Regions from separate parts of the Neobacillus sp. DFD-2R genome, predicted to be linked through region 1. Evidence: predicted binding sites of a transcription regulator. Region 1 holds the regulator's gene; each other region holds the start of a gene.
What was found. Region 1 encodes Rex, which represses fermentation and respiration genes when NADH is low (regulators of the CRP and FNR family bind a similar motif). Its sites were predicted from a motif close to TTGTGAAATATTTCACAA; they were not measured.
Positions count from the first base shown of each region.

Region 2: AC3ANV_RS08960 (DUF2249 domain-containing protein) is a predicted target of Rex. The motif match lies at 3,396-3,413, and genes of this name have one in related genera.
Region 3: hcp (hydroxylamine reductase) is a predicted target of Rex. The motif match lies at 1,204-1,221, and genes of this name have one in related genera.
Region 4: AC3ANV_RS22095 (TIGR04053 family radical SAM/SPASM domain-containing protein) is a predicted target of Rex. The motif match lies at 3,362-3,379, and genes of this name have one in related genera.

Region 1 covers NZ_CM173228.1:5,222,530-5,228,476, forward strand. Annotated here, with positions in the region: gene AC3ANV_RS26125 (CPBP family intramembrane glutamic endopeptidase) at 1-319, shown strand, start outside; gene AC3ANV_RS26130 (YdiK family protein) at 316-516, shown strand; gene AC3ANV_RS26135 (cytoplasmic protein) at 553-1,263, opposite strand; gene AC3ANV_RS26140 (polymer-forming cytoskeletal protein) at 1,279-2,004, opposite strand; gene AC3ANV_RS26145 (YhbD family protein) at 2,017-2,640, opposite strand; gene AC3ANV_RS26150 (redox-sensing transcriptional repressor Rex) at 2,772-3,428, opposite strand; gene moaC (cyclic pyranopterin monophosphate synthase MoaC) at 3,464-3,961, opposite strand; gene AC3ANV_RS26160 (ABC-F family ATP-binding cassette domain-containing protein) at 4,147-5,947, shown strand, end outside.
Region 2 covers NZ_CM173228.1:1,802,053-1,807,999, reverse strand. Annotated here, with positions in the region: gene AC3ANV_RS08980 (hypothetical protein) at 84-209, opposite strand; gene AC3ANV_RS08975 (cytochrome c oxidase subunit 2A) at 563-712, shown strand; gene AC3ANV_RS08970 (cytochrome c oxidase subunit II) at 734-1,210, shown strand; gene AC3ANV_RS08965 (b(o/a)3-type cytochrome-c oxidase subunit 1) at 1,210-2,865, shown strand; gene AC3ANV_RS08960 (DUF2249 domain-containing protein) at 3,100-3,333, opposite strand; gene AC3ANV_RS08955 (hypothetical protein) at 3,464-3,616, shown strand; gene AC3ANV_RS08950 (nitric-oxide reductase large subunit) at 3,636-5,947, opposite strand, start outside.
Region 3 covers NZ_CM173228.1:1,784,651-1,790,597, forward strand. Annotated here, with positions in the region: gene AC3ANV_RS08860 (YppG family protein) at 11-508, shown strand; gene AC3ANV_RS08865 (Hsp20/alpha crystallin family protein) at 612-1,094, opposite strand; gene hcp (hydroxylamine reductase) at 1,281-2,579, shown strand; partial or broken gene AC3ANV_RS08875 (transposase) at 3,152-3,538, shown strand; gene AC3ANV_RS08880 (Crp/Fnr family transcriptional regulator) at 4,069-4,767, opposite strand; gene AC3ANV_RS08885 (DEAD/DEAH box helicase) at 5,000-5,947, shown strand, end outside.
Region 4 covers NZ_CM173228.1:4,416,050-4,421,996, reverse strand. Annotated here, with positions in the region: gene AC3ANV_RS22125 (YitT family protein) at 1-541, shown strand, start outside; gene AC3ANV_RS22120 (Gmad2 immunoglobulin-like domain-containing protein) at 590-1,003, shown strand; gene AC3ANV_RS22115 (DUF3813 domain-containing protein) at 1,302-1,502, opposite strand; gene AC3ANV_RS22110 (hypothetical protein) at 1,504-1,656, opposite strand; gene AC3ANV_RS22105 (Cof-type HAD-IIB family hydrolase) at 1,766-2,578, opposite strand; gene AC3ANV_RS22100 (metal-sulfur cluster assembly factor) at 2,967-3,248, shown strand; gene AC3ANV_RS22095 (TIGR04053 family radical SAM/SPASM domain-containing protein) at 3,460-4,584, shown strand; gene AC3ANV_RS22090 (Crp/Fnr family transcriptional regulator) at 4,644-5,342, opposite strand; gene moaA (GTP 3',8-cyclase MoaA) at 5,699-5,947, shown strand, end outside.

The DNA.
Region 1 (5,947 bases):
TATTCTAGAAGAAATCATTTTTCGCAAAATTATTTTTGGGACCCTTCATAAACGATTTAACTTTTTTATTTCCGCTTTCATTAGCTCGCTCATTTTTGCTTTGGCCCATATGGAGCCTAAGCATATTCTCATATATTCGGCGATGGGCTTTACGTTTGCTTTTCTCTATGTTAGAACAAAACATATTATTGTCCCAATTTTTGCCCATGTAGCGATGAATACCTTGGTTGTTATCCTTCAGTCGGCCTACAAGAATGATATTGAGAAACTGATTCACAACGCTGAGAAAGTTCAAAACTTCATCGGAGGATTTTTATGAGACGTTCACCATTGTTTTCCGGCTTCATTTATCTCCTGCTCGGCTCTTTATTTACTTACTTTGCGATTCAGGATGTTCAAAAAAACGGATGGGGGTTTTTCAGCTATCTCCTTGTCGTGCTGGCTACTTTTGATTTTGGTTCAGGACTAAGAATTATTTTCTTTTATGTTAAATTTAAGGATAAATTGAAAAAGTAAAGAGGCTGACACCATAAGTCAGCCCTTTTACTTTTATTAGATCTTTGTCATTATTTTTATCGACGAACCCGGATCATGGGTTAAATCATTTCGATATTCCACCAATCCGATCTGACATCCGGGTCCGATTTTGACGTTATTGCCCCTAACGATATCTGCCGTTGTATTTTCCAGATGGATGTCATCGCCTTCAATTACCTTGGCCTTAAGAGACCCCATTTCTTTTCCGAATGGCAGCAACGAGTTTTTCTTTTTCTTAATGGTGATTTTTCCGCCGCCGATTTCCTCTGCTGTGCTTTGACCGAAGCGCAAACCGACTCTAATGGTATCTGCTGTTAGTAATCCTTTAATTTCAAAACCGCCGCTGGAGTCAAACGTCTCATATTCAACATCGCCGTTTACTGAAATACTTCCTTTAATAGTCGCTTGATCTCCACTAAGAGCTTCGCCCACTTCCAGTAAACCGAAAATCTTTATTTTTTCCAACCGGGCTTTGCCGTTAACCGTCATGGTTCCCATGACCACCGTTTCTTCCGCTTCCAAATTCCCTTTGACCTTTGCTTCTCCCATTATTTTCACTGTTCCTGTTTTGACATTTTCCACCGCCTCACTCGTTCCATAAACATTTAAGGCTGAACATTCGACATCATTTACAATTGTACCCTCGCCTCTGATGCTGATTTTTTCGTAACGGCCGCCCGGATAACTTCCCGATCCATTGATAATCAGGTTATCGCCTTTTTTCATTCCAAAATCCCCCCATTAAACCTTTTTGCTTTCTCCGATAACAGCATTTTTATCCATCGAAAATTCGCCAGTATACTCCACAACATCAATTTTACAATTAGGACCAATCGTAACATGGTTTCCACGGACCACTTTAGCTATTGTATTTTCAAGTTCAATTTTGTCCCCTTCAATTAAACCCGTTTCCAGCTGCGTTTGAAAAAGAGGCTTTAATAAATTTTCGATTAATGATCCCTTTTGATGTTTTTTTACCGTTATCGTTTGCCCGCCTATCTCATTTGCTTTACATTCCCCATATAATTTAATGTCTACCTGGTCAGCATTTAAGAGACCGCCAATCTTAAACTGGGATTCAGCTTTAAAAATCTCCGCTTCGCAATCTTCTCCAACTGTTAAAGCGCCCTTTATTTTGATTTCCTCACTCTTTATTCTTCCGCCAACCGAAACTTTGCCGGATAGTTCAAATTTACCGACATAGAGGTTATCGTCGATTTTTGCCGTTCCATCAATGGTTAGTAATTGACTTTCAATATTTCCTTTAAACTTGGCCTTACCGTTTACTTTGGCTTTATCTGATTTGATGTTTCCATTGATCGTGCCGAAACCATTGCATTCAAATTCGTTGCATTCCACCTCACTGTTAACTGTGCCGAAACCATTTAATGTAACAAGGTTGAATTGTCCGCCGTTGGATGCGCCAAAGCCATTGATGACCAGATCTCCCCGTTGTTTCATATCCATTTCCATTCTCCTTTATAGTAATTTCGATTTAATTTCTTCCATGCAACTCATCAGTGAAAGCTGTGCGACAATTTTTGTTCCCCGCTCAAAATGGAAGGCTTCCGCATTGATCAATAACAGGCAGGATGAAACCCCTAGCTTTCTCGTAATCACCAATTCTCCGCTTTTCTGTTTAATCAAGGGTTTATTGTCCTGAAGCACCTGAAGCAGTATTTTCCCTTCATCGAGATTAATTTCACCTGATTGAAGGAGCTTCTCTAAGACAAACACTTCAAGCATTCTCGAAAAATCAAATTGATGACCGCCTTTTTCCTGCTCTAAATAAAAATCGATAACCACCGTCGAAACAATGTTACGTTTTATTAACTCGTCCTTGGTTAAATTTAAATCGGTGACATTTGGTGAAAACATGTCCGCCAGTTCGTCTAAGGAAAGGTTCTCTTTCATCGTTTGAATTTTATCGATTCTTTCTAAAATCTTTTCTTTTGGGAAAAATGTTTCCTGACCTGTGAATGTTGATTTCCTTACAAACCACTCTTCCGGAATAAGATCCTTTCGTTTCCATCTATATAACTGCCCATACGATATCCCGGCCAGTTCTAATAAATCCTTTTTAGAGATTAACTCCTCGCTCATTGTGAAAACCCCTTTCATACCGTAAATGTAACATAACACTGTTACGTTGTAAAGCCGGTGATTTAAATTGGGCTTCCTATTCCAAAAGAAAAAGACCTTTCCACGATATTTTTCGCGAAAAGGTCTTTGTTTTACTCTGCTACTATTTCCTCTGTTGGATAATGCTTTAAAAAATATACCAGTGATTGAAGCTCTACTGCTAAGTCAATATGATGCACTCTAATCGAAGGCGGTACATTTAACCTTGCAGGAGTGAAATTTAATATTCCCTTAACATTTGCTTTTACAAGCCGGTCCGTAATCGTCTGGGCAACAGGCGCAGGCACTGTTAAAATCGCCACAGGTATATTTTCATTGGACAAATGCTCCTCCAAATTATCCATCGGAAGAATAGGGACATCGCCAATCAATGTTCCCATTTTTTCAGGGTCGACATCGAAGGCACATTCAATTTTTGTATTATTATTTTTTAAAAAATTATAATTTAAAAAGGCGGTTCCAAGATTACCTACCCCGATTAGGGCAACCTTTGTCAGTTCGTCCTGATCCAGTGTTTTACGGAAGAAGGTTAGTAGGTAATTAACATTGTAACCATAGCCTTTTTTCCCTAATGCTCCAAAATAGGAGAAGTCCCTGCGAATGGTTGCCGAGTCCACTTTCACAGCTTCACTTAATTCTGCAGAAGAAACCCGTTGCTTGCCGGAAGCATGGAGGTTTTGTAAAAATCGATAATATAAGGGCAGCCGTTTTGCTGTTGCCTGTGGTATTTTCATCGTTTCATTTATCATTTGACTCCTACACCCCGCATGTATGGTTTAGTAAATTATTTAACTTGCCCGGTTCTTTTAAAATCACCGTTTTTCCCGCCCGTTTTCTCAACTAAATAGGTTGGACCAATCACCATACCTTTATCAACTGCCTTACACATATCATAAATGGTTAACGCACAAGCAGCCGCAGCTGTTAACGCTTCCATTTCAACACCTGTACTTCCTTTTGTTTTAACAAATGCAGAAATTCTTAATTTATATTGGTCATTGGCCTCCGGTTCCCATGAGAAGGTAATATTTACACTCGTTAAAGGTATCGGGTGGCACATTGGAATAAGATCCCATGTTTTTTTCGCAGCCATAACAGCCGCAACCTGAGCGACTGCTAACACATCGCCCTTTTTCATTTCATTATTCGTTATTTTATCATAAATCTCTTTACTTACTGCAATGCTGGAATGGGCAAGTGCAGTGCGTGCCGTCTCCGGCTTATCACTTACGTCAACCATTTTCGCTCTGCCTTCTTCATTAAAATGAGTAAAATCCGCCATATTTTAATCCTCCTATAAAATCATACACTATTTTTTCATCTATGTGTGTGAAAGTTTGAGCGAATTAGCCAAATGATTATTTTTTTCATTCGACAAAATTCCTTCCGGCGCTCTAATTAACAGCAGTTTATTGCCGACGTACTAGGAATAAGGTACACTATTTGTATGTATAGAGGTGAAAAATAATGATTTTGTTGCAAGTAAATCAACTGGCAAAATATTATGGTGCTGAACTTATTTTATCGAATATAAAACTGGAATTACAAACTCGTGACCGTGTGGCACTTGTTGGCCGTAACGGTGCAGGAAAATCGACATTATTAAAGATTATTGCGGGACACCTGTCACATGATGGCGGTGAGATTATTAAACCAAAAGAAGTAACCATTGGTTATTTAGCACAAAATACAGGTTTGGAATCGAATTTATCGATTTGGGAAGAAATGCTGACTGTGTTTGAATCGCTTCGAATCATGGAAAAAACACTTCGTCAGCTGGAAGAACAAATGGCTGACACTGATGCGATGGACGACAGCGGTAAATACGAAAGAATTCTAAAAGAGTATGACAGTCTCCAAGTGAAATTTAAAGAACAGGGAGGCTATCAATACGAAGCCGATATTCGCTCTGTTTTGCATGGTTTAAATTTTCGCGATCATGGGTCAATGATTTCCAGCTTAAGCGGCGGGCAAAAAACCCGGCTCGCGTTAGGGAAGCTCCTGTTAACGAGACCCGATATATTAATATTGGACGAGCCTACGAACCATCTTGATATTGACACCCTTTCCTGGCTGGAGCAATACCTGCAAGCCTATGATGGTGCCATCTTAATTGTTTCCCATGACCGCTATTTTTTAGATAAAGTGGTCTCCCAGGTTTATGAAGTCTCACGTAAACAAATCCAAAAATTCTCCGGAAACTATAGCGCTTACCTTGAGCAAAAGGCAGCCAACTATGAACGTGATTTGAAGCTTTATGAAAAGCAGCAGCAGGAAGTTGCCAACTTACAAGATTTCATCCAGCGAAACCTAGCACGTGCGTCAACCACCAAAAGAGCACAAAGCCGTCGTAAAAAGCTTGAGAAAATGGAAATCATGGATCGGCCCCTTGGAGACGAAAAATCAGCTTCCTTTTCCTTTGAAATCGAAAAGCAAAGCGGAAATGATGTCTTGACAGTGGATTCGCTTGCGGTTGGGTATCATGGTGAACAGGTATCAGAGTCGATTTCCTTCCGCGCCTATCGCGGTGAAAGCATTGCTCTCGTTGGTCCAAACGGTATCGGTAAATCAACCTTATTGAAGACGATTATTAAAAAGCTTCCGGCGCTTTCAGGTACTATCCAATATGGGACAAACCTTTCCATCGGGTATTACGACCAAGAACAAGCCGAGTTGAGGTCCAATAAGCGCGTGTTAAATGAATTGTGGGATGATTACCCATTAAAGAGTGAAAAAGAAATCAGAACGGTATTAGGTAATTTCCTCTTTTCCGGTGACGATGTTTTAAAAATTGTTTCGACATTAAGCGGCGGAGAGAAAGCACGTCTTGCCCTTGCCAAGCTCATGCTTGAGAAGGCGAATGTGTTAATTTTAGATGAGCCTACCAACCATCTTGATCTTGATAGTAAAGAAGTACTCGAAAACGCCCTTATTGATTATCCCGGAACGATATTATTTGTTTCACATGACAGGTATTTTATTAATCGAATCGCCACGAAGGTATTAGAGCTAAGCCCAATTGGCAGTGCTGAATATTTGGGTGATTATGATTATTATGTAGAAAAAAAGATCGAGCAGGCAGAACTTGATGCTCTGGCTGTGGTTGCTTCTATAAAAAAGGGAACATATGCAGAAGCTGTTGAAAAAAATTCCTATCAACAGGATAAGGAAAGCAAAAAACTTGAACGGCAGAGAAAAAGAAAAATAGAAGAAATGGAATTACGAATTGAAGAATTGGAAGAACAAATTCAAGAATTCGAGCAACAGT
Region 2 (5,947 bases), 2.0 Mb from region 1:
AATTATATCCCGGATTTTGATTCTGTACATTACATAATCATTTCCAGTTCCTCAAAAAATGAAAAACCTGGTGTTTTAACGACCTATTGTTTTTCCGATTGCTTTTGTACCTCTATAATAATTTTTTTACTTGCCGGCAGCCCGCAGATTTTGCAGTTCTCTTCCTCATTATAAAGAAGGCGGCATTGTTCACAATAATATTTTTCCAAAAGGATACACTCCCTCATCCGAAGCTAAGTAGGGTATATATTTTCATTTTATTTTTAAAATTCTTTATTGTGACAAAAACAAACTATGATCCTCCCATCTCCCATCCGCCAATCCTATTCAACTACTTTTATCACAGGTTGCTTGTGAGAATTCACATTTTCGTCACATTGCACATTTGACATTTGTGACATAAATCACTGTTATAGCAAGTTATTACCATTAACATTGTAATAAACTAAGGAATGAACAATTTGTGAACTTTCAAATTTCGTATTTTTCTTTCACGATTGTTTTGTATTATGAAAGAGAACTAATTTATTCTTTTTCAATTTTCTGAAGGGAGTGCAGGGGGATGGCAAAAGCTGAACTGAAAACAAAACATAGAACAGAAGTTGAAGACAGTTCTTCTCTTAAAGGGACACTAGCATCCGTTTTCTTTTTGGGAATTTTTATCGTTGTCACTTGGGCAAGCGTCTACTTCTTATACCTTAAACGTTTTTAAAGATAGAGAGGGGGAAAAATTATGCATTTGCATAAATTTGAAAAAATATGGCTTATATTTGGAATCGGGGCACTGGTCTTTTTCTTATCAACAATTGGTGTAAGCGCATTCTATCTTGGAAATAAACCGGCAAGCTGTTTAACTACGATTAATCCGACAAAGGTGGATCAAACAAAGCCTTTTAATGAACCGGGACTTCACAAGGTCGAAGGAAAAGACTGGGACTATGAATTAGTATTTGTTGCTCAAACTTTCTCTTATAATCCTGCTCAAGTTAAGGTTCCTCTTGGTGCAAAGGTAAGAGTTATTGCAACAACAAAGGATGTTGTTCACGGCTTCGAAGTCGCCGGTACCAACATTAATATGATGCTGGAACCCGGCTATGTCAGCGAATATACAACTACCTTCGACAAAGCTGGAGAATACTTAGTTGTTTGTAATGAATACTGTGGTGCCGGTCACCATTTAATGAGTGCGAAGATTGAGGTGGTAAAATAATGGTTAACTCTACTGCAAAAATAAAAGTAGACCCAAGGGATGCAAAGCTTTCAATGGCCCATTTTTATGTGGCTTTTACTGCACTTGCCCTAGGTGGCCTCATGGGTTTATTACAAGCCCTAGTCAGATCAGGAAAATTTGAACTCCCTCTTGGGATTGGTTATTACGAAATTTTAACAGTTCACGGCGTTATGATGGGTCTTGTTTTGACAACTTTCTTTATTATGGGATTCCAATACGCAGCGGTAAGCAGAACAGCCGGCACCCATTCAGCCGCAGCACGCCGTACCGGTTGGATTGGTTTTTGGGTTATGCTGGCAGGAACTGCTATGGCGGCAACAATGGTATTGCTTAATAAAGCATCCGTCCTTTATACATTCTATGCGCCATTACAGGCCCATTGGATTTTCTACTTAGGCTTAACATTTGTTGTAGTGGGAAGCTGGATTGACGGTGCAGCACAAATTATGACTTATGCAAAATGGCGGAAGAATAACCCCAGGAAACTAAGTCCGCTGTTAAGCTTTATGGCAGTCATTAATACGGTTATGTGGATTGTCGCAACACTTGGGGTCGCAACGACTGTTCTATTCCAGTTGCTTCCTTGGTCACTTGGAATCGTTCCTACCGTTGATGTTTTAGTTAGCCGTACATTATTCTGGTATTTTGGACACCCGCTCGTTTATTTCTGGTTACTTCCAGCCTATATGTGTTGGTATGCAGTGATCCCAAAAGTAATAGGAGGCAAAATTTTCTCAGATCCTTTAGCTCGTTTATCATTTCTTTTGTTCCTGCTCTTCTCCATTCCAGTTGGTTTTCACCATCAATTAACAGAGCCTGGAATTGATCCCGCTTGGAAATTTATCCAAGTTGTCTTAACCTTCATGGTTGTAATTCCATCATTAATGACTGCTTTTTCATTATTTGCAACCTTTGAGAGAAATGGACGTTCAAAAGGAGCTACAGGGCTATTTGGCTGGTTCAAAGTCCTTCCATGGAACGATGCCCGCTTTACAGTTCCGTTTATCGGAATGGCATCCTTTATCCCTGCCGGTGCAGGCGGGATTGTTAATGCTTCAAACCAAATGGATGAAGTTGTTCATAATACCATTTGGGTAACAGGTCACTTTCACTTAACAGCGGCAACATCCGTAGTCTTAACGTTCTTTGGTATTTCTTATTGGCTTGTTCCCCATTTAACAGGACGTAAATTAACCAAGGCAATGAATAAATTAGGTATTGTCCAAGCATGGGTTTGGTTTATCGGAATGGTTTTCATGTCAGGAGCGATGCATGCCGAAGGACTTCTAGGTGCTCCACGGCGTTCTGCTTTCTCCACTTACGGTGGGGCAAAGCAAGCAGCTGAATGGATTCCATATCAAATCGCCCAAGCAGTTGGCGGTTCGATCCTTTTCATCGGCATTATCCTAGTTATTATTATTTTCGTTAATCTAGCTTTCTTTGCTCCTAAAGGAGAAGAAGAATTCCCTGTGGGTGAAGCAGAAAATATAGAAGAAAAAGCACCAATGGTATTTGAAAACTGGAAATTATGGCTCGGCATCACTGCTGTACTTATCTTATTTGCTTACACGATACCGTTTATTGATATTATTCAAAATGCTCCTCCAGGTGTCAAAGGGTATAAAACTTGGTAGAACAGAATAGTATTCAAAGAGGATGATTCACATAGAATCATCCTCTTTTATTTAAATCTGCGCAATTAATTATACTTTCTTTTTAGCTAAAAAAAACAACAGAATATGAATTCTGTTGTAAAATAATATTATAGGGAAAAGAGGATGTCCCCTGGAAAATAAAGTGAATAGAAGAATAAAATGCTTTAGAGGGTTAACTGACCAATCGGGTTATAAAAACCCTTTAATTACGGGTTACTTTTTTGCAATGGCTACCCGCCACTTTTCAGGGCCTTCTTCAAGGTATTCCCAAGTGAATTGCTCGGTTCTTTCCATCATGAATTGATAATGTAGCGGTCTTGGATCATGATCATTGACAATCTGCATAACTTCTCCGGGTTTTAACTCGTCAAATCCATTTAAAATAGGCGGATGTTTTTCACGTGGAGGGTAATCCGGTACATTAATCGTTATTGCGAAAGTTTGCATTATTTTTACTCCTTTTAATTTATTTTCTACTCTTTTATTATAAAAAACGATTAGCAAATCAATAGTGAATATCATCACACCTTGAAGATGATTTTTTCACTATTTATTGAACTACTTAGGGGGAATAGAAATGAAAGAATTAGTTGGTCCATGCAAAGGTTGCGGAAAGGAAATCTATTGTTTAGAAGGTTTTCTTAATGGTGTTTTAACAAAAGAGAAAGAAATCTTTTGTTTTGATTGTAATGAAGGATTGGCAAAAATTGAAGAAAATCCGCAAAAATAGCCTTTGCGGATTTTTTTTATTATTCTTCATCAAGAGACAAATCTTTAACTGGCAGCATTTCATTCTCTTTATGTGTTGGTTTACGTAAATGGAAGAGAACTTTGACACAGAATATCACTAATGCAATAACACCGATTAAGAAAATGGAATCAGGAACAGCACGCCATGTTAATAATGTTTGCACAATATCCTTTTGTAAGAAGGCTGCTGAACGGGAATGAGCATATCCATGATCGAAAGCGTCTTTAATTTGAATTATCCCAACAGGAAGTAACGATAAGAACACCATTCCGGCAAGACCTGCATTCAACATAATACAGCTAAATTTTAGCCATTTATCATTCCAAGCCTCCGGTTTTACAATGTTTCTTAATGAGTAAAGAAGTAATGCAATCGCAAACATTCCATAAACACCCATCATCGAAGCGTGACCATGCGTTGGTGTTAAGAATTGACCATGTTCAAAATAGCTGACTGCCGGAAGATTTATTAAGAATCCAAGTACACCTGCACCAACCAAGTTCCAAATGGCAACAGAAATTAAGAACCAGAAAGTACCTTTGTATGGGAAGTTCCCCCCACCCTCACGCATCATTTTATATTGCTCATATGCTTCGAGAATTAACAAGGTTAATGGAATTACTTCCATTGCAGAGAAAACGGCTCCAAGTCCGAGCCATACTTCAGCTGAACCATTATAATAATAGTGGTGGCCAATTCCGATTACACCGCTGCCAAGAAGCAGGATCAATTGGAAATACAATTGTCTGACAGTTGATTTTTTTGTTACTAAACCTACTTGAACTAATAAGAATCCAATAACAACTACTGCGAATACTTCAAAAATAGCCTCTACCCATAAATGAATAATCCACCAACGCCAGTAATCAGCAAAGGTAAAGCTTGTATCCGGGTTAATAAATAATGCAAAAATATAGAACGCAGGTACAGCAATCGCAGAGTAGAACAAGAGGTGGATGAGTCCGCCCTTATCTGATTCTTTCTTAAGTCCGGCTTTTATACCACGATAAACAATAAATAGCCAGATTAACATTCCCACAATCAGAATAAGCTGCCAAACACGCCCAAGCTCAAGATATTCCCAACCATTGTTACCTAATAAGAACCAGTTATTCCCTAAATAGCCATTTGCACCGAGCCACTCACCGACCATACTTCCTGCAACTAGGACAACCAATGCCCAGAATAAAATATCTACCAATAAGCCTTGTTTCTTTGGCTCAAAGCCTCCTACAAGTGGTGCTACATAGATTCCCATGCCTAACCATGCTGTAGCAATCCAGAAGATCGCAAGCTGCAAGTGAAATCCTTTTGTAATATTAAATGGAAGAATATCATGAATCCATTTCATTCCGAAGAAACTATCCGGTTCTATATAATAGTGAGCGAGTAATGCTCCAAACATACATTGTACAAAGAATAAAATCGATACAATAACAAAATACTTTCCTGTTTTTATCTGTGAACTCGTTACCGGTATTTTCCTTAAATCAATTCGTGGGAAATTCCCTTCTTTATACGCTTCTCTCATACTAAACTGGTATCGGTAGAAAACATAAAGGATAATTCCAACCATTAAGACAAATAGTGTTACACTTGCTCCGCTCCACCAAACTGCTGAGAAGGATACATGGTTTCCTGCATCTTCATAATAAGGCCAGTTATTCGTATAAGTAATTTTATCCCCTTGGCGGACAGTACTTGAAAGCCATGCAGTCCAGAAGAAGAAGTCAGAGATTTGGGTAATTTGATCTCCTTTTGCTACATAGGCACGATTATCTTTTGGCATATCTGTATCTTTTATTAGATTTGCCTTTAATCCCCAACCGTCACCTTTTGTAAAGATTCCTTTATAATATCCTCTTACTTGTTTGAGTCCATATTCTTGTGCATTTGTTAGCTGCAATGTATCTTTGCTGCTATCATAACGATTTTTCCGCATTTCTTTGATTACATTATTTTTAATAACCGATTTTTCGTCTTCCGTTAATGAAGCAAACTTTTTACCAAATTTTTCATTTGCTCTAAAGTCTTGCATTCCTTCTGTGTAAATCTTTAAGGATTCAGCGGTATAGTCCGGACCCATATACGATCCGTGACCTAAGACTGTACCATAATCCATTAAATCATATTTTTGCCAAACTGCCTGACCGCCCATAATCGTTTCTTTTGTGAATAAAACATCACCTTTTTCGTTGGTAACCTCTACCGGTCTAGGTGCCTGTTCTTTAAATATCCAATATCCACCGCCTAACAATACAGTGAAACTTATCAAAAGTGTAATAATTAAAATAGATTTTAACAGTACAT
Region 3 (5,947 bases), 2.0 Mb from region 1:
GGGGCAAATGATGCACGGGGGGCCAATTAATCAGCAAAGGAATCATCAACCGATTCCATCCAATCAACCGTATCCTTTTCAAACGCCACAACCAAACTATAATTGGAACCCATATCAACAGCAAAATCCGTACTATCCACAACAATACCAACCATACGGCCAAAACTTTCAGCCTGGAACCGGTCAGCAAGCAGGGCCCTATGTAAATCAGCAATTTCAACAAAAGGATTCGCAATTTCTTTTCCAAAACCCCCTACAGCCACAGGAAGAAACGATGCAGCAAAATCAATATATGCCAATGAATGGATATCCAATGATGAATCCCTATCCAAAGCAAAATGCCATCCCTAAAAATCCAGGAGGAATGCAATCCTTTATGAACTCATTTAAGTCACAGGATGGGTCAGTGGATTTTAATAAAATGATGAATACAGCGGGCCAAATGATGAATGCGGTAAGCCAAGTATCATCGCTAGTAAAGGGCTTCGGTGGAATTTTTAAATCTTAGGAAAATAGGAAAAGACGGCGCATGCCGTCTTTTATGTTTTGTAAGGTACATTTCTCAAGGAAAAACATACCGGCATTATATTGAATGTATTCACTGACTTTTATTAATCTTCTATCTCAATAATTTTCCCTTTTTCTTGTGGAATTCGAATTTGCAATAATCCATCCCTGTAGGATGCTTTGATTTTCTTTTCGTTGATTGGTTGAGGAAGAGCTATCGTCCTAGACGATTTTTGATGAAATTGCCTCCGTCGAAATAATTGATTCTTATCATCTTCTTCGGTTAGCAGTTCATTATTTTCAACTGAGATAGTTAAATAATTTCCAACAGTATTTAAGTGAATTTGATCCCGGTTTACTCCTGGTAATTCTGCTGTAACAATGTATTCATTATTGGTTTTAACTGTTTCAACATGAAAGGATGCCCCTGAAGGAAATGGACTGTTGAAAAAATCATCTATGGATTGTAAAAACCCCCTTATCGGTTTTTCATTGAAAAAATCGTTCATTGATTTAATTAACTCACCAAACGGTTCAGGTTTGGCTTTCTTAGGGTTATTTTGATTTCCAGGAAGCATAGATGACATAGCGGTTCCCTCTCTTTCCAAAATTTCACACGATATCATATGCTTTTAGCAGAAAATAGGTGACTGTCATCTTTCGCTATTTATGAACGATTTGTTTCAACTTGATTTAATGTGATGTAAATCACATTAAAAAAGTCGCAGCCTTTGTATGCTTAAGCAGTACTTTAAGGAAAGCGAGGAAAAAAAATGTTCTGCTATCAATGTGAACAAACTCCATCAGGCGGATGTAAGGTAATTGGTGTATGTGGAAAAGACGAAACCATTGCCAGCTTACAAGACACAATTATTTTTGGTTTAAAAGGAATTGCTGCCTACCGTACACACGCCAACCAACTGGGGGTTACGGATCCTTTTGTAGATGCTACTACTCATGAAGCCCTTTATATGACATTAACTAACTCCAACTTCAATGTTCAGGAACATATCGATATGGCTATGAAAGTAGGGAAGTCAGCTGTCCGCGTAATGGAGATGCTTGATGAAGCCCATACGAAGTTATTAGGTATTCCTGAGCCAATCCGTGTCAGCCAAAATAAAATTGAAGGTAAATGTATTGTTGTTACAGGTCACAATTTATTTGCCTTAGAAGAATTATTAAAGCAAACCGAGGGTAAAGGAATCAATATTTATACACATTCGGAAATGCTCCCGGCACATGGGTATCCCGCATTAAAGAAATACTCTCATTTAAAAGGTAACATCGGGAAAGCTTGGTATGACCAACGTCGCTTATTTGAGAATTTCCCCGGTGCGATTTTAGCAACAACAAACTGTGTAATGCCAATTAAAGGTACGTATGCAGACCGTATGTTCAGCTATGAAGTTGCCGGTCTTGAGAATGTGCAAAAAATAATAAATGATGATTTTTCACCATTAATAGAAAGAGCATTAGAGCTTCCTGAAGCAGCGATTGATTCAGAAGAAACATTGCTGACCGGATTCCATCATGAAACCGTTCTAGGGTTAGCTCCGGAAGTAATTGATGCTGTGAAAGCCGGTAAAATTAAACGCTTCTTTGTAATTGCGGGCTGTGACGCACCGGGTAAGGGAGGAGAATATTACCGGGAACTTGCCACCTCATTACCTCCGGAAACGGTTATTTTAACAACATCTTGTGGGAAATTCCGCTTTAATGATGTTGATTATGGGGTTGTACCAGGTACAAATATTCCTCGTTATATTGATTTAGGACAATGCAATAACTCGGGCTCCACTGTTAAAATTGCTTTGGCACTGGCAGATGCTTTTGGTTGCGAAGTTAACGAACTCCCGGTAAGTATTGTTTTATCTTGGTTTGAACAAAAAGCGGTTGCAATTCTACTAGGTCTCTTTAGCTTAGGAATTAAGGATATCCGGATTGGGCCAAAACCGCCTGAATTTATTTCTGAAGGAGTATTACAGGTTCTTCAAGATACATTCAATCTTAAATTAATTGGAACAGCTCAAGAAGATATGGAAGAAATGCTTCAATTATCTGTAAAATAGTAAAAAAACGCAGTCATAGGCTGCGTTTTCAGGCTGTCGAAAAACCCTCGGCAGCCAATTATTTTATTCGATTACTTTAACAATCCACCGCGTTAATTTGTTATAATATTATTAGTATATTGGTTTCAACATGTCTGTTGATTGGCGCTCCAGGCACTTCGCTTTCCGCGGGCGTGCCGGGAAGCCTCCTCGTCGCTTCGCTGACGCCACTGAAAAAGTCCTTTTCTGCTAATAATGAGATTTCCTGCCAACTAAAATCCCAAAAAATTGCGTTTTTCACCATCAAAGTAGGGAGAGGAAAATGGTTTTCATCGATTTTTCAGTCAATAGTGGGGATGGTTTTTTCAGGGAATCACCTATTGCAAAATATCTTGGACTTTTTCAGTGGCCTCGCTTCGCTCCTGCGGGGTCTCCCCTGCCCCGTACCCCAGCAGGAGTCTTCGTGCCATCCGCGCCAATCAACGAGTGTTTTCAATAAAGACCTTCAGTTCAACTAATAAATAAAAAAATAAGTGGTTAATTCAATGTTTAAGCCAAAATAGTCTAGCCAAAGTGAATATGAATTTGTTTCTATTGATGAATTGGTACCTGATGGCCATCTTCTTCGTTTGATTGATAAATATATTAATTTTTCGTTTCTTCTTGAAAAGGTCCGTCCTTATTACAGCGATGATAATAATGGGCGCCCTACTGATCCTCTTATTCTTTTTAAAATGATGTTTATTGGTTATATTTACGGCATTCGTTCTGAACGTCAACTAGAAAGGGAAATTAGAACAAACGTTGCCTACCGCTGGTTTTTAGGTCTAAAATTCAAGGATCCAGTACCTCATCACTCTACGATTAGCCGGAATCGTCAACACCGTTTTAAGGATACAAATATTTTTCAGGAGATTTTTGATGAGATTGTTCTTCTTGCAATGAATCACAAGATGGTGATCGGTCGTGTTTTATTAACACGACATGTATGGGAGGAGTACAAGGAAAAGGTAAGGTTAAATCGCTTAACTAAATCGGGAAAAATGCTTTATAAATTTAGAAAGGAAAAATTGAGCGAAGCTTCGCAGACTCAAAAGAGCTGCACGGGCTTCGCTACTGCCGGTTACGGGGATTGAGGAATGCAAGTTAACAGGCTCTTCTAACTGCAGCCTGCCAAAATATAAAAAAGATTGCAATACACTTATCAAGGTTAGAAAAAGTGTGTTGCAATATTTTAGGTTGATTTGCCTCCCTGTTGATTGGAGCGGAGGGCACTAGACTCCTGTGGGATAGAGAGGTTACTGGAGACCCCGCAGGCGCCAAAAGCGCCGAGGAGGCTCCAGGACCTCCCCGCGGAAAGCGAGTGCCCGGAGCGGAAATCAACAGGCACTTTAGCAGGGAGAATCAATAAATTTGGTATTTAGATTCTGACAAAATAAAAAATTGCAGAGAAAAATACCCTTTCTCGACAATCTGAAAACGCAGCCATAGGCTGCGTTTTTTGACTATCTTATATAAGCTGGATTTCCTCCATAAGCTTTTCTATATCTAATATCATATTGCCGTCATTATCCACTTCGATTAATTCATCTTTCTTCATTTTTGTCAGAGTGCGACTAATTGTTTCTCTTGTTGTACCAATCATATTTGCAAGATCTTTATTAGTAAATTCAGATTTCAATAAAATTCTTCCATCTTCTAACTCTTTACCGTGCTTTTGGCCAATTCGAATAAGAAGTTTGATGATTTGCTCATATGTATTATTAAGGATCTGTTCTTCAAGACGGTTTTGTAAATCAACAATTTTTTCACCTAAAACTCTAAATACCTTAATGCAAAGCTCGGGGTTTTCAATCAGGACAGCTTCAAATTTGGATATAGGAACAGTGATTAATGTAGATGACTCCAGAACTTCAGCATATGCAGGGTAATCTCCTTTTCTGAAAAAGCCCACATGCGGGAACATTTCACCCTTTTTCATGATCGCTACAATTTGTTCTTTCCCATTCACATCACTTTTGTATACTTTGATTTTTCCGTTATAAATGAAATAAACATTTTCAAGCGGGTCCCCTTGAAGAAAAACATGGCTTTGTTTTTTCCAGTCCCTGACGATGGCAATGTCTGTGATTTTTGTTAATTCATAATCGTTTAATTCTCGAAAAAGGGAGAATTCAGATAAGACTTTTTTAATTTCTTCAATCTTCAATTCTTACACCACCACAAATAGATTAACTTATCCTATTGTAACAAAAAATTATCGATTACTTTAATAATTACTTATTAGTTCTATTGACTCATATGAAATAGCCACAAAATAGACAAATATTTGGTGTTTGATTGGAAAATAATTCTTGGCATTTTTGGATAAAAATATCCCGATTTTTCTTTTGTAACGAACGCTTATTCGATAAAATATATGTATTGAGGTGAGACCGATGATGAAAGTGAAAAAAAGTTTGCAGGAAATACTTGTTGATTTAAAACTAAAAGATCAATTTAATGAAAATATCATTACATGGAAGACCATTGAAGAAAAACAGGCAAAAACCGTTGTCTTGCCGGAGGACTTACACACGGTTTTAATCGATGCTCTTAAAAGTAAGGGAATCGGACAGCTTTATACCCATCAAAAAACTGCTTATGAAACAATTATGGCAGGAAGAAGTATTGTAGCTGTTACTCCTACCGCTTCCGGTAAAACACTTTGCTACAATTTACCAGTCTTACAAACGATTATAAAAAACCCTAATGCCAGAGCACTGTATATGTTCCCAACGAAGGCACTTGCTCAAGACCAAAAAAGTGAAATTAACGAAATTATCCAAACTGCGGGTGTAGATATAAATAGTTATACCTATGACGGGGATACGCCGGCAAATATTCGCCAAAAGGTAAGAAAAGCAGGTCATGTGGTTATTACGAATCCTGATATGCTGCATACAGCGATTCTTCCTCACCATACCAAATGGGTTTCACTCTTTGAAAATCTAAAATTTGTTGTCATAGACGAGCTCCATACTTACCGAGGAGTTTTTGGAAGTCATGTGGCAAATGTGATCAGAAGGTTAAAACGTATCTGCCGCTATTATGGAAGTAATCCTGTTTTTATATGCACCTCTGCTACCATTGCCAATCCTCTTGAGCTGGCAGAAACATTAACAGAAGAGGAAATGGTTTTAATTGATAATAATGGTGCCCCAAATGGAACAAAACACTTTTTATTTTACAATCCTCCGATTGTAAATAAACCTCTTAATATTAGAAGAAGTGCAACGCTAGAGGTTCGAAAAATTGCAGGAGAGCTATTAAAAAATAAAATCCAAACGATTGTTTTTGCTAGAAGCCGTGTAAGAGTGGAGATCATTCTGACGTATTTACAAGAATTG
Region 4 (5,947 bases), 810 kb from region 1:
AAAAGAGATATCACATGATATTCTACTTAATGCTGTATTCGGAGGAGTAATTCAAGCAGCCGGTGTCGGTATTACGTTAAAATGGGGTGCTTCTACCGGCGGTCTTGATATTATTGCCATGGTCTTATCCCGTATGAAAGACAAACCGGTTGGTACTTATTTATTTTTACTAAATGGCATTATTATCGCGACGGCGGGTTTTTTATATGGCTGGGAAAAAGCTTTATATACTCTTGTTACATTGTATACATCAACCAGAGTTATAGATGCCATTCATACAAGGCATGCCAAACTTACCGCATTGATCATTACGAAAAAAGCCGATGAACTAAAAAAAGCCATTCATGCAAAACTGGTCAGAGGTATTACGATGATTCCCGCTAAGGGAGCGTTTTCAAACGAAACAAGAGAAATGATGATGATTGTGATTACTCGTTATGAGCTATTTGATTTAGAAAGAATCATTAAGGAAGTCGATCCTAATGCGTTTACAAATATCATTCAAACAAATGGTGTTTATGGGTTCTTTAGACGTGATTAACAAGAAGACAGATTTGTATGTAGCTTGAATATTCAAGGAGGGCTTTAGATGAGAAGTTTATTGTTTGCCTTTATGCTTTTTTACCCAATTAACGAAACAGCATTATTTTCCAAAGCGAAAACTCTAAGCATAAATGAAAATTTGTATATTCAAGATAATAGTAGTATTTTCCGTTCTGTAAAGGTTGTGGGGAATGATGGGAAATATTTAGTTACCGGGAAAGCAAAACCAACAATGGGGAAATTTTATTATTCAGTTGAAGATGGACATGTAGAATATATTAAGGAAACGCAGGTTGTAATGAAAGAAAAGAACATGATTTGGGAACCATTTCAAATTCAAATCCGAATTCCCAATGAAAAACTCCCGGATAACAGTTCATTATTAGTATTCCTTTATGAGCGAAACAATGAAGGTCAAATTATCCACTCATATCCAATTGTTTTACAAAAATTTTATTAAAAAAGCGCAAGGGCCGTTTAGTGCCGGAGCCGGACAGTTAACGAAGTTCTATGATATAAATTCTGATTTGCTAAGAAAAGCGCAAGCGCCCTGTTTAGCGGCGTATGGACTGGAGCGCTTCGACTGAGATAAAGGAAACACGGAGAGCGAAGCGATCCGATGTTGACTTATCGCAGGGAGAAGAGCGAAGTACACTAGCCGCTGGGCGCTGAAGCTGGACAATTCTCAAAGTCAAAAATTTATACTTATACTTTAAAAAAACGGAAGCGCTTTTGTTTTGGGCGCTTCCGCTTTTTTCTCAATCCAATTGGTTCTGATTTACTTGCTCAAGCTCATTTTGCATCTGTTGGAGCTGACTTTGCTCAGCAATAGTCGAATTAGCGTAAGCAGAGCTTAAAGCATTCTTCGCCTTTGCAATTGCAGTATCACGGTCAGCAGGGTTGGCGGTTTTCGCCATCTCCACAAATCTTCTAGCTTCCTGGAACAGTTGGTTACCCATTTTAAATTCCTCCAAGCGAGGATTCATTCACATTGGCCATTTTCTGAGCTTCCGCTTCAGCGTAAGTCATGTGATATGGGATACGTTCATCATGTTTACTAACTGTATCCTTTCCTTGTTGGACAAAGCGTTTTGATTTGTTTCGTTTACCCATTCGAATCCCTCCAATATGCTCAAGCTTCTTGAAACAGCAGCGCTGCCTCAAAAAATAGTATGCTCCATCTTAGGGAAGTTCATTTAGGTAAACAATGGCGATTTTATGACTATTTTATCTTTAATAAATCGGCTAAATAAACACCTATGCCATCCTCTTCATTGGTAAGGGTGATCTCATTAGCGATGTTTTTTACCTTATCAATGGCATTTCCCATGGCAACCCCATGTCCGGCAAATTCAAGCATTTCAAGGTCATTATCTTCATCGCCGAAAGCAATGATTCTATCTGATGGAATTTGAAAATATTCGGAGGCCTTTTTCAAGCCGACAGCTTTATTTAATCCGGCTTTAATAATTTCTATTACATGCCACGGTGCCGCCCAGCTGCGATGATCAATTACTTCTGCATGCACATCAGATAAATGTTGACGAATCACCTTTAATTGGTCTTCTTCAGTATGAATTAACATACTTGTCGGTGAATCATTTAAATAATTACATAGATCACCTGTTGTAATTTTCGGATTTCCAAGACCAAAAATGTCCAACAATTTTTCATCATGATAATGAAAATAAACATCGTCAATAACTTCAGCGATAATATTGTGAAACTGATACGATCTGCAGGTATCAACAATTTCCTTGGCGACTTTTATATCAAGCGGTTCATGATAAAAGCCCCAGCCGGGGTTCCCGGGATGATGCATGAAAGCACCATTAAAATTGACAATCGGTGTGTCTAATTCTAACTCACGGTAATACATTTCGCTGGATCTGTATGGCCTGCCTGTAGCAATCATAACAATATGTCCTTTTTCTCTAGCTTTTTCTAAAATTTTTTTCGTTTTTAAAGAAATCGTTTTATCATCCTTTAATAATGTTCCATCTAAATCAAGTGCAATTAAATGTCTCTCTGCCATAAGGACTCCTTATTTTTTATATTTTTAACAATAAGAGCTTTGCTTTAGGAAAAAGTAAATTTACATGTTACACTACAGCTATGCATTAGACTTGGCTTGAAAATTGTTTTATCATCCTTCTATAATTACTATGTTAACAATTTTATATCTAAACTGTAAAAAAATTCACATCAAAAGGTCTAAATTGCTTATATACTTATTTATAGCTTCAGGAGTTGTTTACAGAGGTTATCGAAGAAAACGAAGATAGAAATAATATTCCCTTTTTACATATGGCCAAAAAGGGAGGACATTAAAATAAGTTTAAAAAATATCTTTTATTATAGTGAATAGTTAGTAAACGAAATAGGAGTGGATTTAGGTGAATGAAGAATTAAAAGAAAATATTATGGGAGCCCTGGAGCTTGTCGTTGACCCTGAGTTAGGTATCGATATTGTGAATTTAGGTTTAGTGTATAATGTAGAGATGGATGAAGAAGGCAAAGTTATGGTGACCATGACGTTAACTTCAATGGGCTGCCCGCTTGCGGGAACAATTGTAGATCAAGTAAAAAGAGCATTAGCGGATATCCCTGAAATCAAAGATGTGGATGTTAATATCGTTTTTAACCCGCCCTGGAACAAAGAAATGATGTCACGATATGCGAAAATTGCCCTTGGCATTCGCTAAGGATTTGATGATAAGAAAAGTGCAAGCGTCCGATTACTGATTTCCTAAAAACAGCAGAAAATTCTGCTGTTTTTTGTTTTGTCTTCACAAATCGGACAAATATAACTGACCTTAAGTGAAGTAATTCACTTTTTTCAAATATAAACACCTTTATAATACACAGTATTAAGGCTGTTGTTTTTGAAATGGCCGTTTTTAGGAGGTGTTTCATATGGCTTTTAGCCGTGATTTTAATAAAGACCCGTTTATTGTTATTTGGGAGCTAACCCGTGCCTGTCAATTAAAGTGTCTTCATTGCCGTGCTGAAGCTCAGTATCGCAGGGATCCGCGTGAATTATCATTTGAAGAAGGAAAACAATTAATCGATCAAATATATGAAATGAATAATCCTATGCTAGTATTTACTGGCGGAGACCCTTTAATGAGAGAGGACGTATTTGATATTGCCAAATATGCAGTAGAAAAAGGCGTCAGGGTTTCCATGACTCCGAGTGCAACACCAAATGTGACAAAGGAAGCCATTGAGAAAGCAAAAGAAGTGGGTCTTTCTCGTTGGGCTTTTAGTATTGACGGTCCAACTGCAGAAGTTCATGACCATTTCCGTGGAACTGCGGGGTCTTTTGCTCTTACAATGGAAAGAATAAAATACCTTCATGAACTTGAAATTCCGATACAGATCAATACAGTTATTTCAAGATACAATATTGACTATCTTGATGAAATGGCGAAAATGGTTGAAGATCTTAACTGTGTTTTATGGAGTGTCTTTTTTCTTGTTCCAACAGGCAGAGGGCAAGAATCTGATATGATTTCTCCTGTTGAACACGAAAAGGTGTTCAGATGGCTTTATGATCTTAGTAAAAGAGTGTCCTTTGATATTAAAACAACAGCTGCACAGCATTACCGCAGGGTAGTTATTCAGCAAAAAATGCGGGAAGCGAGAGAGCAAAATGCTGAAATTGATTATTTAAATGCATTAACTGAGCAAGGGTTAACAGGCTCCATTGATGGTTTAGGCAGGGCACCAAAAGGGGTAAATGATGGAAATGGTTTTGTTTTCATATCACATATAGGGGATGTTTACCCAAGTGGTCTTCTACCCGTAAATGCCGGAAATGTTCGTGAGCAGCCGTTAGCAGAAATCTATCGTAATTCACCTATATTCCAATTACTAAGAAATCCTGATCTTTATAAGGGTAAGTGCGGAGTGTGTGAATTTCGTCATGTGTGTGGCGGCTCAAGGTCAAGAGCATATGCAATGACAGGTGACTACCTTGAAAGTGAGCCATTCTGTGTGTATATTCCCAAGGCTTTAAGAGAAAAACAAGGACAATAAAAACATATTTTCATGAAACAAAATAATTAAAGGGGATGGTTTCCCATCCCTAAAAAATTTTATTCTATACTGCAATAAACAGCCGGGCAATTTTCACAGCCAATTTCATCCTTCAAATATTGTAAATCCAAGATTGAAATTTTCCCTTTTTTAACGGAAATAATGTTTTCTTTCTTTAAATCGCTAAGAATACGGTTTGTACTTTCTCTAGAGGTTCCACAGAAATTTGCCAGCTCTTGATTGGTTAATGGCAGGTCAATTAGAATTACATTCTCTTTATGGATACCGTAGCTATTAGACATACGAATGAGTGTAGAAAAAAGGGCACCGCGTTTTCCATTCAATACAAGGTCGCGAAATTTTGTTTGGGTTTTTCGGAAGTGATCACTCATCCATTTCATAAATTCAAAAGCAAGCTTACTGTTTTGAAAAATTTCACTTTCAATAACATCTTTTTTAATGGCGACGACTTCGCCTTCTTCCAATATTTTGGCACTTAATAAATATTTAGGGTCTTGGGTAAATAAAGTTAATTCTCCGCAAATATCATTTTCACCGCAAATTCTTAAAGAAAGCTCACGTCCGTCACTGGTTATTTTGCTGATTTGGACTTTACCCGAAATTATTATATATAGCTCTTCTGCAAACATTCCTTCTTGAAATAAGTAAGTTCCTCTTTCACTTCTAAATTTCCTGTCAGCAAATTTAAGTAATTCTTTTATTTCTAATGAATGGGTTGGTTTCACTGTATTCATCATTCACCTTCACCTCTATCATAATGATCAATCGGTCATTAAAGTTCACAGTTTACTTCATTATAAAAACATTTTAACTCATGATGACCTTGTAAATCGAAGTAAACAATGACAATATAGTGAAAACTTACTTTAATTTTTAGTGGAAATTATTCTTCATCCAGGAAGAAAGATTCATAAAAAGTTTGAATTATAAGGAAGGGGAATAATATTGACCAAAAACAATTATTTGTTCCTAATAAATCATCTGTTAAGATAAATATTATGGTAACAAACAGTGAATAAAATAACACTCTTATTAATAAATTCTTGATACACTAGGAAATAGGAAGCCCTTTAAAAATAATGGAGTTGATTAAATGGAAAAAACCATTATTAAAGATAAATTAAATAGACCTTTACATGATTTGCGAATATCAGTGATTGATCGCTGTAATTTTCGTTGTCAATATTGCATGCCTGCTGATAAATTCGGGCCTGATTTTGTGTTCCTACCAAAGACGGCTTTACTTACTTATGAAGAAATTGTACGTTTAGCCGGACTTTTTGTGAATCTGGGTGTGGAAAAAATCCGTCTTACAGGAGGAGAACCCCTTCTTCGGAGAGAT